4 regions of the Paenibacillus sp. 7541 genome follow, and region 4 is predicted to be linked to each of the others. Evidence: riboswitches for the same ligand, from Rfam matches in the RefSeq annotation. Region 4 holds a riboswitch; each other region holds the start of a gene.
What was found. A riboswitch is a leader RNA that binds a small molecule or an ion and turns the genes downstream of it on or off. The one in region 4 is predicted to bind cyclic di-AMP.
Positions count from the first base shown of each region.

Region 1: another riboswitch for cyclic di-AMP. It lies ahead of ehuB (ectoine/hydroxyectoine ABC transporter substrate-binding protein EhuB); the one in region 4 lies ahead of CHH75_RS18000 (C40 family peptidase).
Region 2: another riboswitch for cyclic di-AMP. It lies ahead of CHH75_RS22085 (resuscitation-promoting factor); the one in region 4 lies ahead of CHH75_RS18000 (C40 family peptidase).
Region 3: another riboswitch for cyclic di-AMP. It lies ahead of CHH75_RS11035 (TrkH family potassium uptake protein); the one in region 4 lies ahead of CHH75_RS18000 (C40 family peptidase).

Region 1 covers NZ_NQLZ01000026.1:19,767-23,352, forward strand. Annotated here, with positions in the region: gene cls (cardiolipin synthase) at 1-350, opposite strand, end outside; gene CHH75_RS16130 (AI-2E family transporter) at 570-1,649, shown strand; cyclic di-AMP (ydaO/yuaA leader) riboswitch at 1,776-1,922, shown strand; gene ehuB (ectoine/hydroxyectoine ABC transporter substrate-binding protein EhuB) at 2,295-3,149, shown strand; gene ehuC (ectoine/hydroxyectoine ABC transporter permease subunit EhuC) at 3,151-3,586, shown strand, end outside.
Region 2 covers NZ_NQLZ01000044.1:11,631-15,216, forward strand. Annotated here, with positions in the region: gene CHH75_RS22075 (HD domain-containing protein) at 1-308, shown strand, start outside; gene CHH75_RS22080 (TatD family hydrolase) at 425-1,213, shown strand; cyclic di-AMP (ydaO/yuaA leader) riboswitch at 1,398-1,610, shown strand; gene CHH75_RS22085 (resuscitation-promoting factor) at 1,877-3,085, shown strand; gene rnmV (ribonuclease M5) at 3,284-3,586, shown strand, end outside.
Region 3 covers NZ_NQLZ01000016.1:100,111-103,696, reverse strand. Annotated here, with positions in the region: gene CHH75_RS11040 (CPBP family intramembrane glutamic endopeptidase) at 1-1,448, opposite strand, end outside; cyclic di-AMP (ydaO/yuaA leader) riboswitch at 1,762-1,920, shown strand; partial or broken gene CHH75_RS11035 (TrkH family potassium uptake protein) at 1,990-3,328, shown strand; gene CHH75_RS11030 (potassium channel family protein) at 3,346-3,586, shown strand, end outside.
Region 4 covers NZ_NQLZ01000029.1:114,005-117,590, reverse strand. Annotated here, with positions in the region: gene CHH75_RS18010 (DUF4183 domain-containing protein) at 335-844, shown strand; gene CHH75_RS18005 (2Fe-2S iron-sulfur cluster-binding protein) at 933-1,427, opposite strand; gene CHH75_RS18000 (C40 family peptidase) at 1,492-1,968, opposite strand; cyclic di-AMP (ydaO/yuaA leader) riboswitch at 1,974-2,114, opposite strand; gene CHH75_RS17995 (copper homeostasis protein CutC) at 2,521-3,225, opposite strand; gene CHH75_RS17990 (leucyl aminopeptidase family protein) at 3,234-3,586, opposite strand, start outside.

The sequences.
Region 1 (3,586 bases), on a different contig from region 4:
TCGGTCAGGATCGCCTGATTCTCGTTGATGTGCATATGGATCAAATCGCTGTTGCAGGCCGCAACCCGGTTGCGGAACGAAAACTGCCCGCTGTTAATGTCGCTCATCTGGGCAAGCAGCACCTTCTCAATACCGGTCTTCTGGAGATCATCCCAGTGGAACAGGCGGATATGCCGCAAATTCTGAGCAAACAGCAGGTACAGCACGAATCCGAGTACCGGAATGAAGAATAGAACGAGCAGCCAGGCCCATGTCGAGCCGACATCCCGCCTCTCCTGAAACACAACGATCACGGCCAATGCGATATTAAGGACGAAGATGAAGCTAATGATGATGGACGTAACATCCATGAAAAAAGTTCCCCCTACCTTTCAGCCTTGTCCGGATAACGCTTCATATTATACTGGAGCTGTTACAAGAAGTATATATCCGGCACCCAAATGGGCCGTGAGATTGAGCGTCAATTGAGGCGGCAAGAAGGATGTGTATCCCGCTTCTTCGCTGCCGTTTGAAAAGCCGGTCTTCTGCATGATACGATAATTGAAACATAAGGAGATGGGGAGTCGCTATTGCTGAAGATGAACAAGTTTTTTAAGTTCTGTTTTGCCGTTATTCTCGTTCTGATTATCATTTACCTTTGCTCGTTAGTCAGCTTCATATTCAACCCTCTATTATCCTTTATTTCGGTGATCATCGTTCCGCTGATGCTGAGCGGTTTTTTCTATTATCTGCTGAGGCCGCTGGTGGCTCTAATGGAGAGGAAGAAGATGAACCGGACGCTGGCGATTTTGCTGCTCTATGTTGTGTTTGGGGGGATCCTGGTCGGCTTTCTCATCGGGGTCTGGCCCTCTCTTAAAGCGCAGATCATTGCCCTGGTGGACAATGCGCCGGCGATTTTCGCTGCCTTGAACAAGAAGATGCTGGAGCTGGAGCAAAGCGGCTTCCTGGAAGGTGTGTTTCCGGAAGGCTTCAATCCGTTAACGACGCTGACAGAATATTTGAACCGAGGCTTTACGTTCCTGACGGAATATGTCGTGAATTTGGTGGGAATTATATCGGAATTTGCGATCATTATGTTCATCTTCCCGATCCTGCTGTACTACATGCTGAAGGAGGGCGGCAAATTCGGCGAGCTGATCGTCCGCTTTCTGCCGAACCGTTTCAAGGAAGTCGGCGCGTCGGTGCTTGGTGAAATCGACAGTGCGCTCAAAGGCTTCATCGTAGGTAGGGTGATTGTCAATTTTGCACTGGGGGTCTTGATGTATGTGGGCTTCCTCATTATTGGGCTTCCGTATGCGCTGCTGCTGACGGTCGTTGCGGTCATTGCGAACTTCATCCCGTTTATCGGGGCTATCGTGTCCTCGATCCCGATCATTATTATTGGTTTGATCCAGTCGCCATCCACCGCGATATGGTCGCTTGTCATCATTCTGGTGGCCCAGCAGATACAGGATAATCTGATCGGTCCGTATATTTTTGGCAAGCAGCTGGACATTCATCCGATCACCATCATTGTGCTTGTCCTGGTCGGACAGGACCTGGCTGGCATTATCGGAGTCTTGCTGGTCGTTCCGGTTTACATGATTCTCAAAATTCTGATCAGCCGGATTTACGAGCTGTTCTTCAAGGAGAGATGGGAGCAGTTATAGGGGGGATGAACACCCCGTCAATGAATTCTTTAAGTTTGCGGAATGCCTTGTGTGATGCGGTTTTCAGCCGATCCTTCACCGCTTAAAGGGCTGGATCGGTTTGACATTTCCTAGCATTCCCTGTATTATGAACACACGCTTAGTTTCCGGTTGCTTAAGTCCGGAAAGCGGGGGAACCAGTTTTTTTAGGGGCGAGTCACTTGATTGTCAAGTGTAGGGTACCATCTTACCCGAGTCCGTCAGCTAACCTCGTCAGCAGTGGATGGGTCTTATTACATAATTGAGATTGATACCAAGGCCCTTAATTCTATGGAACAGGGGCCTTTTCTCTTTTCATTGACCCCATGCTGGCGGAGCTATGTTCGGATCCCCCTGCAAGAGGTCTTTTTTCGTTGGTTAAGAAGAGGAGGTGGCAATCAACCGGGCGTAGAGTAAGCGCCAAGCAAGTCCATATGCATATCCACAGGCGGTACAAGTGACGTGGAGTATAAGGAAAAGTCGATTATTAACGCTGGATAATGGGAGCGTTGAAACGGATTTTGACCCTATGAAAACCTAGTTGAAATATGAGTTTACTAGGTTTATTTATTCATGCCTAAAACAGGCATTCACAGATTTCAAGAAAGGTTGTGGGAAGGTTTGAAATTGCAAAAAGTGGCTCTGTTGTTGCTTAGTTTGGTGCTGGTTAGCGTGCTTGCAGCATGCGGGGATCAAGGCAGCACGCTGGAGAAGGCGATCGAGAGAGGGTATGTTACGGTCGGCTTCGCGAACGAGAAGCCTTACGCCTATCAGACGGCCGATGGCGAGCTGACAGGGGAGGCGGTCGAGATCGCCCGCGTCATTCTCGAGCGGCTTGGCGTTGGGGAAATGCGGGGGGAGCTTACCGAATTCGGCTCGCTGATCGCCGGGCTGCAGGCGAACCGCTTTGACATGATCACGGCCGGGATGTTCATCACGCCCGACCGCTGCTCGGCTGTCCTGTTCGCTGATCCGGAGTACAGCATCGGCGAAGCGCTGGCCGTGAAGCAGGGGAACCCGCTGAACCTTGGCAGCTACGAGGATATCGCTGCGAACGAGGAAGCGAGGGTTGCCGTCATGACCGGTGCTGTGGAGATCGGCTACATGGAGAAATCGGGGATTCCATCCGAGCGCATCATCCAGGTTCCGGACCAGGCGTCCGCGATCAGCGCACTGCAGGCCGACCGGGTTCAAGCGATTACGATGACGGGTCCATCGCTGCAGGCGATGCTGGATTCGGCTAGTGATGATCAGATTGAGCGGGTCGCCGATTTCGAGCAGCCGGTCATCGACGGGGAGAGCGTACGCGGATACGGTGCCACGGCTTTCCGTCAGGCCGACACGGAATTCCAACAGGCTTACAATGCGGAGCTGCAGAAGATGAAGGAGTCTGGCGAGCTGCTGGAGATTTTGCAGGAATTCGGATTTACCGAGGATGAGCTTCCTGGCGATATGACGGCAGTCGCAGCGTGCGGGGAATAAAATGCCATCGTCTTGGATTGAATTTTTGCCTACCCTGCTGAAGGGCGCGGAGATCACCGTCATCGTGGCGCTGCTATCCGCGGTGCTAGCCATTGTCGCAGCCTTTATTGCCGGTTTGGGGCGCCTGTCCAAACTGTGGATCGTGCGGACGGTGATGGCGGTGTACGTGGAAGTATTCCGGGGAACGTCGCTGCTGGTGCAGCTGTTCTGGCTGTACTTTGCATTGCCGTTTATCGGGATCGAGCTGCCGAAGATGGCAGCGGCCGTGCTGGCGATCGGACTCAACTTCGGCGCATACGGCTCCGAGATTGTCCGCAGTGCGATTCTTGCGGTGCCGAAGGGACAGTGGGAAGCGGCGGTGGCGCTCAATATGAAGCCGTGGCAGCGAATGTGGAACATCATACTTCCCCAGGCCTCCCTGCGCATGCTGCCGCCAT
Region 2 (3,586 bases), on a different contig from region 4:
TCATCGACGATATTCGCGAGGCATTCCGGCAAGCAGGCCTTCATCCGGAATATGACCTTGCCATTGATTTTCCGACCGATCTTCCTTATGATAGGTTTCATTCGGGCATGCCTTCGAGCGAGAAGCAGATCCTGCTGCTTGATCGTCATGATCAATTGCGGGAAATCTCGGAGGTATCGGAGATTGTGCGCTCTATAAGCGGGATTCACCAAGGGCGTTATCATCTGTATTTCCCGGCGGAAAAAGTGAAGGATGCGCTTGACCGCATGCCTAAACATATCACAGATATTTTCAGACAAAGCTTGTAAGATAGATTCTGGCTGCGCTAGAAATCTCGGCGTTCCCCCTTATACTTTTAAACAGATCGGGGGCAGGCAAAGCAAGTTTGCGACAAAAAGCAACCCAAAGGAGTGGAAATGACGCGATGCTGTTCGACACACATACCCATCTGGATGCGCATCAATTCGACGAGGACCGGGAGGCCGTCATTGCCCGGGCGCTTGAAGCGGGCGTATCAAGAATGATCAATATCGGTTTTAACCGGGAGACCATTCCGACAACGATGAAGCTGGCGGAGTCCTATGACTTTATTTATGCGGCCGTTGGCTGGCATCCTGTAGACGCGATTACGATGAAGGACGAGGATCTGGACTGGATCGCCTCGCTCTGTGCTCACGAGAAGGTGGTTGCGATCGGAGAGATCGGCCTGGACTATCACTGGGACACCTCCCCGAAGGAGGTTCAGCACCGCGTGCTTCGCCGGCAGATTGGCCTTGCGCGTGAACTCGGCATGCCGATTGTCATTCATAACCGGGATGCGCATGAGGATATTGTGAAGATTTTGCGGGAGGAGAAGGCGTCCGAGGTAGGCGGCGTGATGCATTCCTTCTCAGGGAGCTGGGAAACGGCAAAGCTGTGCCTGAATATGGGCTTTCATATTTCCTTTGGCGGGCCGATTACGTTCAAGAATGCCAAGCAGCCGAAGGAGGTTCTTGTTCAGGTTCCGATGGATCGTTTATTGATCGAGACGGATTCGCCGTATTTGACACCGCACCCGTTCCGGGGGAAGCGAAATGAGAGCGGATATGTTAAGATGGTGGCCGAGGCTGCGGCCGAATTGAAAGGAATTACCGTGGAAGAACTGGCTGAGATTACCACGAGAAATGCTATGGAACGATTTTCCATTAAACAAAATCCGGAGCAAAAGCGGTGAAAAAGAGAGTATTTGCGATTAATTAAAGATTTTTTAATACAAAAGAGGTTGATATTACAATATTTTAACCATTTACTTCGAAAAATGTGGTTGATTGTTGCTTTACAACCTGCATGTAAACAGGATATCATCTTTTCAGTGATAAGAAGCTGCCAAGATTTCGAATCTGCAGCGGACCATTTCATGAACCGTCTCGCTTAATCCCTGCTTTTTGGGGAACGGGGGAACCGATACAGCTTTATGCATCCGCGGGATGCCGGGCCGTATTTGATTTCAGTAATTCGAGTCTTTGGGGTGAATTGAACGGACTTCGCCATGAGCGAAGCTCCCGACATAGGGCGTCACTCTTACGTCCAAACCCGACAGCTAACTCCGTAAGCGAAGTAAGAGGGGAATTCTCGTGCACACCTTTTCCATGATTATTGTCATCAGGAAGCCACGTTAGAGCCTCTAGTACTCTTTCAAGGGCTTCTTTTGTTTTTGAATATTGGAGAGGTGATCGTCATACTGTTGGTAAACAGGAGGTGACGAAGCATGGACGGGAAGACGGGGATTGACGCAGGGCGTTTAGTAGCAGTTCGCTCTGTGGGAAAATTTGCTATAGTCACGTCAAATGCATTTCATGCGTTGTCAGACGGCGGGACTATGAAGGAGGATGGAATAGTGGGCGTTTTTCAATCTGAGAAGACCCATGAATCACAATCATCCAGCATGTCTTACGCATTACGATGGAAGCATGAAAATTTGCGTCAATTGGTGTTGCTTGGCACCATGGGTGCCATCACCGTCTCATTGCTCGTGTCGCTGGTTGTTCATGATCAGACGGGTAAGGAAGTTCATCTTGTGGTTGATGGTCGAGTGACCAAAGTCGAAACGCGTGGTTCCCTGCTTCAAGAAGTGCTGGATGAGCAGGCGATTACGTTGAACCCGCAGGATCAGGTGTCGATGCCCCTGAATGGAGCGATTCAGGACGGCGACCGGATCATTATCGAGCGTGCGGTTCCAATCCAAATTACAGTTGACAGCAAAACTCAAACGCTGTTCACCACCCAGAATACGGTCGCTGATGTGCTCAAGGAAGCTCGCATCACGGTCGGGGTAGATGATAAAGTTGTGCCATCCGAAGACACGAAATTGTCCGGTAACATGGATATCCGTGTCATCCGCGTCACGAAACAAACCGTTCAGGAGCCGGAAAGCCGCACCTTCCGCGTGATCAAGACGGCGGACCCTTCTCTGGTCAAAGGCGATAACCGCGTCATTCAACGCGGCGAGAACGGGGTGCTGATTCATCATTACGAGAAGGTATACCATGACGGAAAGCTCGTTTCCAAGACGAAGATCGGTCAAGAGGTAGAACGGAGAACGAAGGATAAGATTATTGCAGTCGGCACCAAGAAGGCTCCGGAGCCGGAGATCGTCGAGGAGCAGACCGTTCAGACGGCTGCTGTGAATGTTAAGGCTACATCTGCGAAGCTGGCCACCGCGAAGAAGGCGCCAGAAGCCAAGGCAGCGGAGAATAACAATAATGTCGTCTCCAAAGCCGGTGTTGATTTTAAATATACCAAGGTGTTGAACAATGTATCCATGACCGCCTATTCCTCGGAACAGCCGGGCATCGGGACACGTACCGCTTCGGGAACCCGAGTGACCGAGGGCCGTACGATTGCAGTTGACCCTAACGTCATTCCGATCGGCTGGTGGGTATACATCGAAGGACTGGGCTTCCGCCGCGCTGAAGATACTGGCGGCGCGATCAAAGGCAACAAAATCGACGTCTATTATGATTCGCTGAATGCAGCCATTAATTTCGGGCGCAAAAACGGGCGTACCGTCTATGTCATCGGCCCGGTAAAACCGAATGTCAATTAACCTGGACCAGCCATAATTCCAATTTACTTTGCCATGATAATGCTATACTATGTAGCTTATAATATACATTGACGATAAGAAGAGGATGATCATCCTCTTCTTTTATTTTGTGATTTGGACAGCTTGGCACCGGCTGGAATGAACGATGTGCCGGAACGCCATCTGGCGGATGCGAAAGAGGAAGGAAGATTGTATCGTATGATCAAGGAAGTTATCGTGGTGGAAGGCCGGGATGATACGGTTGCGATCAAGCGGGCGGTTGAAGCCGACACGATTGAAACCGGCGGCTCGGCCATCAACCAGCATACGCTGCGCCGGATCGCGCTTGCCAAGGAGCGGAGAGGCGTCATTATTCTGACTGACCCCGATCATGCAGGCGAGAGAATCCGGAAGATTATAGATCGGCATGTGCCTGGCTGCAAGCATGCCTTCATCCCGGAGGAAGATGCGACCCGCAAAGGGGACATCGGGGTGGAGAACGCATCGCCGGAGGCTATTAGA
Region 3 (3,586 bases), on a different contig from region 4:
CCGATGATTACCAGCTCGATGGGTCGGGAAATAATCGGATAGATCGGATACAGCGTATGTCCGAGAGCCCAAATGATCGAAGTGATCAAGCTGGCGACAAAGGTGCTGCGCACGATTTTTTTGACCATTTTAATCCCGAACAGCCGGTAAACGGCCTCTTCCGATATGCCAGCGAACCAGGCCATCAAAGGAAACAGCCACGGATACAGCATGTTGTATGGCGATTGCTCCGAATCCGTCGTTGCCCAGGTATTCAGCGTAAGGCTCAGTATGATGAAGATGATCGACTGAATGCCAAGCAAGATGAATGCCCACAGATAGCCGAGCTTCATGCTGTCGAGCACATACGGCCCATAACCCGGTTCCTTCGCCCGCGGCCACACATTGAGCCCGTCCTCCTTACGCCACAGCCCGTCTCCGCCCACCAGCGAGAAGTACAGAAGGGCCGAGAAGACGAGGGAATATATTACATAAAAGATCATCATGAATGCAATTCCGAAACTGGACATCCCCTGGGCTTTGAACACAGGCATCAAATTGTAGGTGTTCAGCATCTGGATGACAAACAGCAGCAGCGCCAGAAACACTCCGCGTTTAAAAGAAGTGTGGGCACGTGTTTTCACGCTGTATACAATCGCGAGAATTCCGAGCACGAGGGTGAACAAACCGTACCCGATCAGCGTAAGCATAAGCGCGTTTTGCGTTTGCTTCTCCACATAGGCGGTATGCTGCTCCGGAACATCGAAGGCCTGCTGATACGAGCGCAGCTGGCGGTCTTCGAACGTGAACTCCAGTTTCAGCTGAGCATCCAGAACGGATTTTGACGGATCGGCATATTCCAGCTTGGGCTCGCCCTCCTGCGTAAGCAGTTCCAGGCTGGCTGGATCATAGCCGGACCTTTGGAGCCAGGGCTCTGCCAGTGCCTGTTTCTCGGACAAGGTCATGTTGCCTTCGGCTAGCAGCAGCATTTCCCGCCGTACCGCGCCGGTATTCAGCTCAATCCGGTCATAGCTCGAGTGCGCGGCATCAAGGGTATAGCTGATAACCGCCGCGGTCTGCATATGTACATCCACCAGCAGCGCGTCCAAGCCCGGAAGCGTGAAGCGAACACGGAATACGTCATAGGGATATTGTTGCTCATAGGTTTTATTGTACTCGTCGAGCTTCTTCTCTTTGGTCAAATATCCATACAACGCAGAATTCGACTGATAAGTCACCAGCGTTTCTGTCGCTTCTTCTACAGGGAAGCCTAACTGGTCCTTGGCAAATTCCGAGGCAGCCTGTGAGGCTTCCTCCTTGGTGATCACAACAGACGTCTGAAGCTCCGGATCGGCGGCGGTGGGCAGCACGATCTGCAGAAGCAGAAACAAGACGAGGCCGACGATGGCTGGAATCATTAATGTTCTGAAATTAGCTTTGAGTTTCAGCGGTTCTTGAATTCGATTCATGAAATTCCTCCTCGAGATGGATAACTGCTGCAAATTAGATACCTATCGTCAGTATGAAAGTATCGGATGTGGAAGAGTTTAAACAACTATAAGTCAATATAACATAGATATGTGCCCTTCACGGAGCTTATCCCTCTGTCATTTTTTTAAATAATCGATGAAAACGAATGAAAGCTTACGAAAATGCAAGAGAAGCAGGTGCTCGTATTCTTGAATATGCCCAAATCGGACGTTTTTAAAGATATTTTGCAGCAAAAACAGCATTGGGTTCGTGAGGCGATTGCGTTATAATCACATCATGCTTTCAGCAAAGAAAATAAGACAGCCGAATTTCGACCAGAAAATGGGGGAACCATGTAATTGGGGTGAATTTCCTAAGTCATTCATGATTCATCATGAATGAGGAGGAATAGGGCAACCTGTGAAAGCCCGAACCCGTCAGCTAACCTCGTAGGCTGCAGCACAGGAACCAGAACAGAAAGGGGCATTGGATTTCCAGTGTCTTTTTTTCTTTGACTTTTATCAACAGAAGGTGAACAAGTTGAACCCGAAATTATTTTGGCTCAAGTTGTCCCCGCCGCAAATCCTGACGCTTGGCTTCGCAGCGCTCATCGGGATCGGGACAATGCTGCTGATGTTGCCGGTGGCAACAACCAGCAGGGAGCCGCTTGGAGCGATTGACGCCTTGTTTACCGCGACATCGGCTGTATGTCTGACAGGTCTAGTCGTCGTTGATACGGCGACAACTTACAGCACCTTTGGCGAGCTTGTGATCATGCTGCTCATCCAGATTAGCGGATTAGGCTTTATGACGATGGCAACGCTGTTCGCGCTGATGTTCAAGCGGCGCATCTCGTTCAAGGACCGGCTGGTGCTGCAGGAGGCCATGAACCAGACATCAGTGGAAGGGATTGTACGGCTGATCAGGAGGGTAATTATTTATACATTTGTTATTGAAGCCGTATGTGCCACGTTGTTCTCGATACGCTGGGCGTTTGACATGCCGGCCGGGCAGGCCGTTTATTTCGGGATTTTTCATGCCATATCGCTGTTTAATAACGCGGGCTTTGATCTGTTTGGACAATTTCACAGCTTTACGGGGTACGTGAGTGACCCGCTGATCAACATCGTTTCCATATTTTTAATCGTTTCCGGGGGACTTGGATTTGTGGTATTGTCGGATCTGATTGATTTTCGCCAGAAACGGAAGCTGTCCCTGCATTCGAAGGTCGTTCTGTCCATGAGCGGAGCGCTCATATTGGTCGGAGCCGTTGTCATTATGGTGTTCGAGTTCACGAATCCGAGAACGCTCGGTGCCCTGGATGGCGGCGGCAAAACGCTGGCGGCCCTGCTCCAGTCGGTCACGCCCCGAACGGCCGGAGTGAACACGATTGACATTACGGGAATGAGGCAGGCGACACAATTTTTCATCGTCATTCTGATGTTTATCGGCGCCTCTCCGGGATCGACCGGGGGCGGGATCAAAACGACGACTTTTACGGTGATGATCGGGGCGGTGGTCGCCATGATGCGCGGACGTCAGGACATTGTGCTGTTCCACTACCGGCTGGCTCAGGAGCGGATTCTGAAGGCATTGACGATTGCTTTGCTCGCGGTGCTGCTTGTGCTGACCGTTGCGATGATTTTATCCTACGGAGGATGGACATTTTCTGGAGATCTTGTTTGAGGCGACATCGGCCTTCGGCACCGTTGGGCTGTCGATGGGGCTGACACCTCATTTGACGGCCTTCGGCAAGGTGCTGATCTGTTTCACGATGTTTGCGGGACGGCTTGGACTGCTGACGCTCGTGTATGCGCTGGGTCCGAATAAAAACAAAGAATTGTACCGTTATCCGGAAGGCAAAATGATTATTGGGTAAGGAGCATGACGGGAAACATGAAACCAAAACAGTTTGTAGTGATCGGTCTAGGGCGGTTCGGATCGAGCCTCGCCATTGAACTGATGGAGCAGGGGTATGAAGTTCTGGGCATCGACCGGGACGAAGAGGTTGTGGAGGATATGAGCGAGCTGCTGACGCATACCGTCGTGGCGGATGCTACGGATGAGGGAGTGCTGAAGTCGCTTGGCGTCCGCAACTTCGACTGCGGCATTGTGGCGATCGGCGACGATATCCAGA
Region 4 (3,586 bases):
TATTAAATGTTCGATCACCGACTTTGGATTCAGACAACAAACTAGATTCTATCATTCATTGCAAGTTTTTCGGTAATATTCCATCGGCCTATGTGGACGTCTATTCCGATAGCGGGGTCCGCGCATATGTTACCGTAAAGACAGACAGGAGGAGGTGATTTATCTGGGCCAATGCGTTAGCAAGACCGCAGCAAGATCCCTGCGCCGCTGCAAGATCAAGAAGCGTGGGCAGCGAAGCAAACGGCGCCTCTGTTCCCGAAGACGGCCCCGGCAAGGCCGTTCCCGCACGGAATGGAGAACTCTCGGATCTGCCGGGCCTCCGGGAGCCGCAGGCATGCCAGGCCTATCCGGTCCTCCCGGTCAGCCCGGTGCTCCCGGCAATCAGGGAGATGCCGGCTGGCCGGGACCACCAGGACAGCCAGGCGGACCGGGTCCTCCCGGAGCGCTGGGTCCTCCAGGACTGCCAGGCCCTCAGGGACCGCCAGGACCCCCAGGTCCGCAAGGGCCTCAGGGAATACCAGGCTCCGCCCTCATCCCTCAGATCGTTGTTTTGCCCATGCTGGAGCGGTACTTCTATACCACCGCAGCGCCGGTTCCGCTGGACCCGCCGCTCGTGATCAATGCCGGTCAATTCACGGACAATAGCGGAGCGCCGGTCACCAGTATCATGGACGTGACTCCCAGCGGGTACTCGCGGTTATACATCAACGGAATCGTTCAGGAGGCGGCCATCTATTCTGTTACAAGCACCGCACTCACCATCTCCTCCCCAGGCGACCTCCTGCAAGCCGGCACCCCAGTGCTGCTGGAGGTGCTCCGGTTTGATGCATCAGTTCTGCCATGATCGGCCCGGCTTCTATAAACAAAAACAGCAAGGGAGAATCAGATGCCGCATCCGCTTCTCCCTTGCTTCAGCCCTTGTTCTACCGCACTCAAAAATAAGGTGCATGCTTAATGATCACAGCACCGGTGGAGGCAAGCTTGCTCTGGCACCCAAGCCGGTAGCCTTCATCAATCTCCTCCGGATCAAGCCTGCGCTCCTCCGCCAGGTTCGGTTCAGATAAATGCTCGGCTCCCTCGATGACTAGACAACGGCAGCGCGCACAAGTTCCCCGCTTGCAGAAAGAATTCCAATCCACTTCATTCCTCTCTGCCAATTCCAGAATCGTCAGACCGGTGACCGGTACAACCTTGCGCTGAACATTGCGGCCCCGCAGTTCGACGACCGCCTCGCCTACCGGCTGCGCCGTTTCCCCAGCCTCCTTAGACTCAGGTTCGCTTGTCTTCCCTGCTTCATCCCCTTTGATCCATTTCCTCCACCACTTGATCAATGCGCTCCCTCCCTGCTGTTCTTCCCAATGGTTGCTCTCTGCTTCCACTTCCTGCTTCTTATTATAACCTGTCCTCTTGATTATGAAATCTGCCAACAGGAAAGGACCGGCTAACATATCTTCGCCGGTCCTTCTATGTCACAATTCATATGTAGACGAATTAGCTTGCCACACCCACCAGCTTCGCATAACTTTCCTGATCCAGCACGCGCCGAGCCGTTACGTAGCGGGTCTGATAATAGGATTCGGTCAGTTTGCTGATTCTGACCCCTTTGCTGCTGGAAGCATGTACAAATTGTCCATCTCCGATATAAACGCCTGCATGGGAGATCCCCTTACCGCTTGTGTTGAAAAAGACAAGGTCTCCTACACGCAAATCATCTTTATCGACATGCTCGCCGACTTTGGCTTGGCCTTCAGATGTACGAGGCAAATTCAGATCGAAATTTCTAAATATGTATAATACGAATCCGGAGCAATCAAACCCTTGAGGAGTTGATCCACCCCACTTATAAGGAGTACCCACCAGCTGTTTGACCTCGCGTTGAAAGCTTGGCTGTTCATTCGCAAATGCGGTCATGGCACCAGAAGAAAAAATAATCGCAGACCCTAATAAAGAAATAACCAACTTCTTCAAAAGATACATACTCCCTTCGATGCCTACGGAGTTAGCTAAGGGTTCGGTAGAAGGCTCCCTATATTCCCTTCAATGCAAAGCATGGGAATAATTCACCCGGAATGGTTCCCCCGTTTTCTACAGACGAAATTCGGCAAAAATTCATTAACGTTTTGTAACCTTCTCTAATATAGTATACAAGCCCGCATAATGTCAATAATATCCTTGGAATTGTCCGACAATTGTTTTATCGTGTCGATTCCACTATAAACGAAGCCCATCGGCCGCCTAATACAAGGTTAAAAAACATGACAATTGTGTTACTCTATGAAACTTTCTTGTTGTTTACAAAAATTCAACTGACTTTTAACTAACCTTTTAATTTCGCCTTTCAAAGGGCCTTTAACCGGGCTAACCAATGAATCAACTTAACCCTGCTAACGATCCTTGCACAGCGCAGCGCCCCGTCCTGAATACCCATAATTCAGATTATTTGCAATGGAACAAAGGCCATTCGATACCTTCGAATGGCCTTGTTGCCGTCCTTCTTCCGGCTGCAGCGAAGTCAGATCTTCACTTCGCTGACTCGCGCAGCGGCTGCAGCGCGGCTGCAACCCGTCGCAGCTCTTCAGGGTGAATCGGCGCGAGCGCCGATTGCCCGTAACGAACCGATGTCCCGAAATGCACCTCGGATACGCCCGTCTGCTCAACAAAATCCCGGATCATCGCCCGGCTCAAGCCGCTGCCCGCCAAGATCCGGATATGGCTGTCCTGCGCCGCTTCGACCAGCTGGTGAATTCTCGGAACGGCATCACACGCTTTCGGCTTGCCGCCCGATGTCAGAATGCGCGTAACCGGAGCGTACTGTTTCAGCACCTCCAGCCCCGACATCTGATCCTTCAGCTCATCGAACGCCCGATGAAAAGTAACCTGCAAACTTCCGCTTGCAGCAAGCATCTGCTCCAGTGCGCGTTCGTCAATCATCCCGTCCTCCGTCAGCGCGCCAAGCACGATTCCGGCAGCACCTGTGCTGCGAATCGCCTTGATCTCCGCGACCATCGTCGCGATGTCCCACGCATCGTAGATGAAAGAACGGCTGTGTGGACGAACCATCACATGAACCGGAATCTGAACCGCACGAACAACCTCTTGAACCATACCGATCCCAGGAGTCAGCCCTCCTTCGGTAAAGGCGGTGATCAGCTCCAGCCGGTCTGCGCCACTATGTTCGGCGGTGATCGCGTCCTGGACACAGGTTGCAATGACTTCCAGCAGCATGCCCTTCCTCACCTCCTATCCGAAGCAGGATTCACTGGGGACGGAAACTGCTTCTGTACATAATCCGCCAGCAGCCGGGCACCATATCCGGTCGCCCCGGCCGCCACGTGAGGATACTCCCGCTTGTACTGAACGGTTCCAGCCATATCGATATGAACCCACTGCATGTCTTCATCCACGAAATGACGGATGAACAGCGCCGCTGAAATCGCTCCGGCCAGCGGCGAGGCACCGACATTGCGCAGGTCAGCATAATCGCTCCGCAGGTCGGACACATATTCCTCCACGAGCGGCATCGGCCACAGCCGTTCCCCGTTGCGCTCCCCGATCTCAACCAGATCACGCGTGATCTCTTCATCGC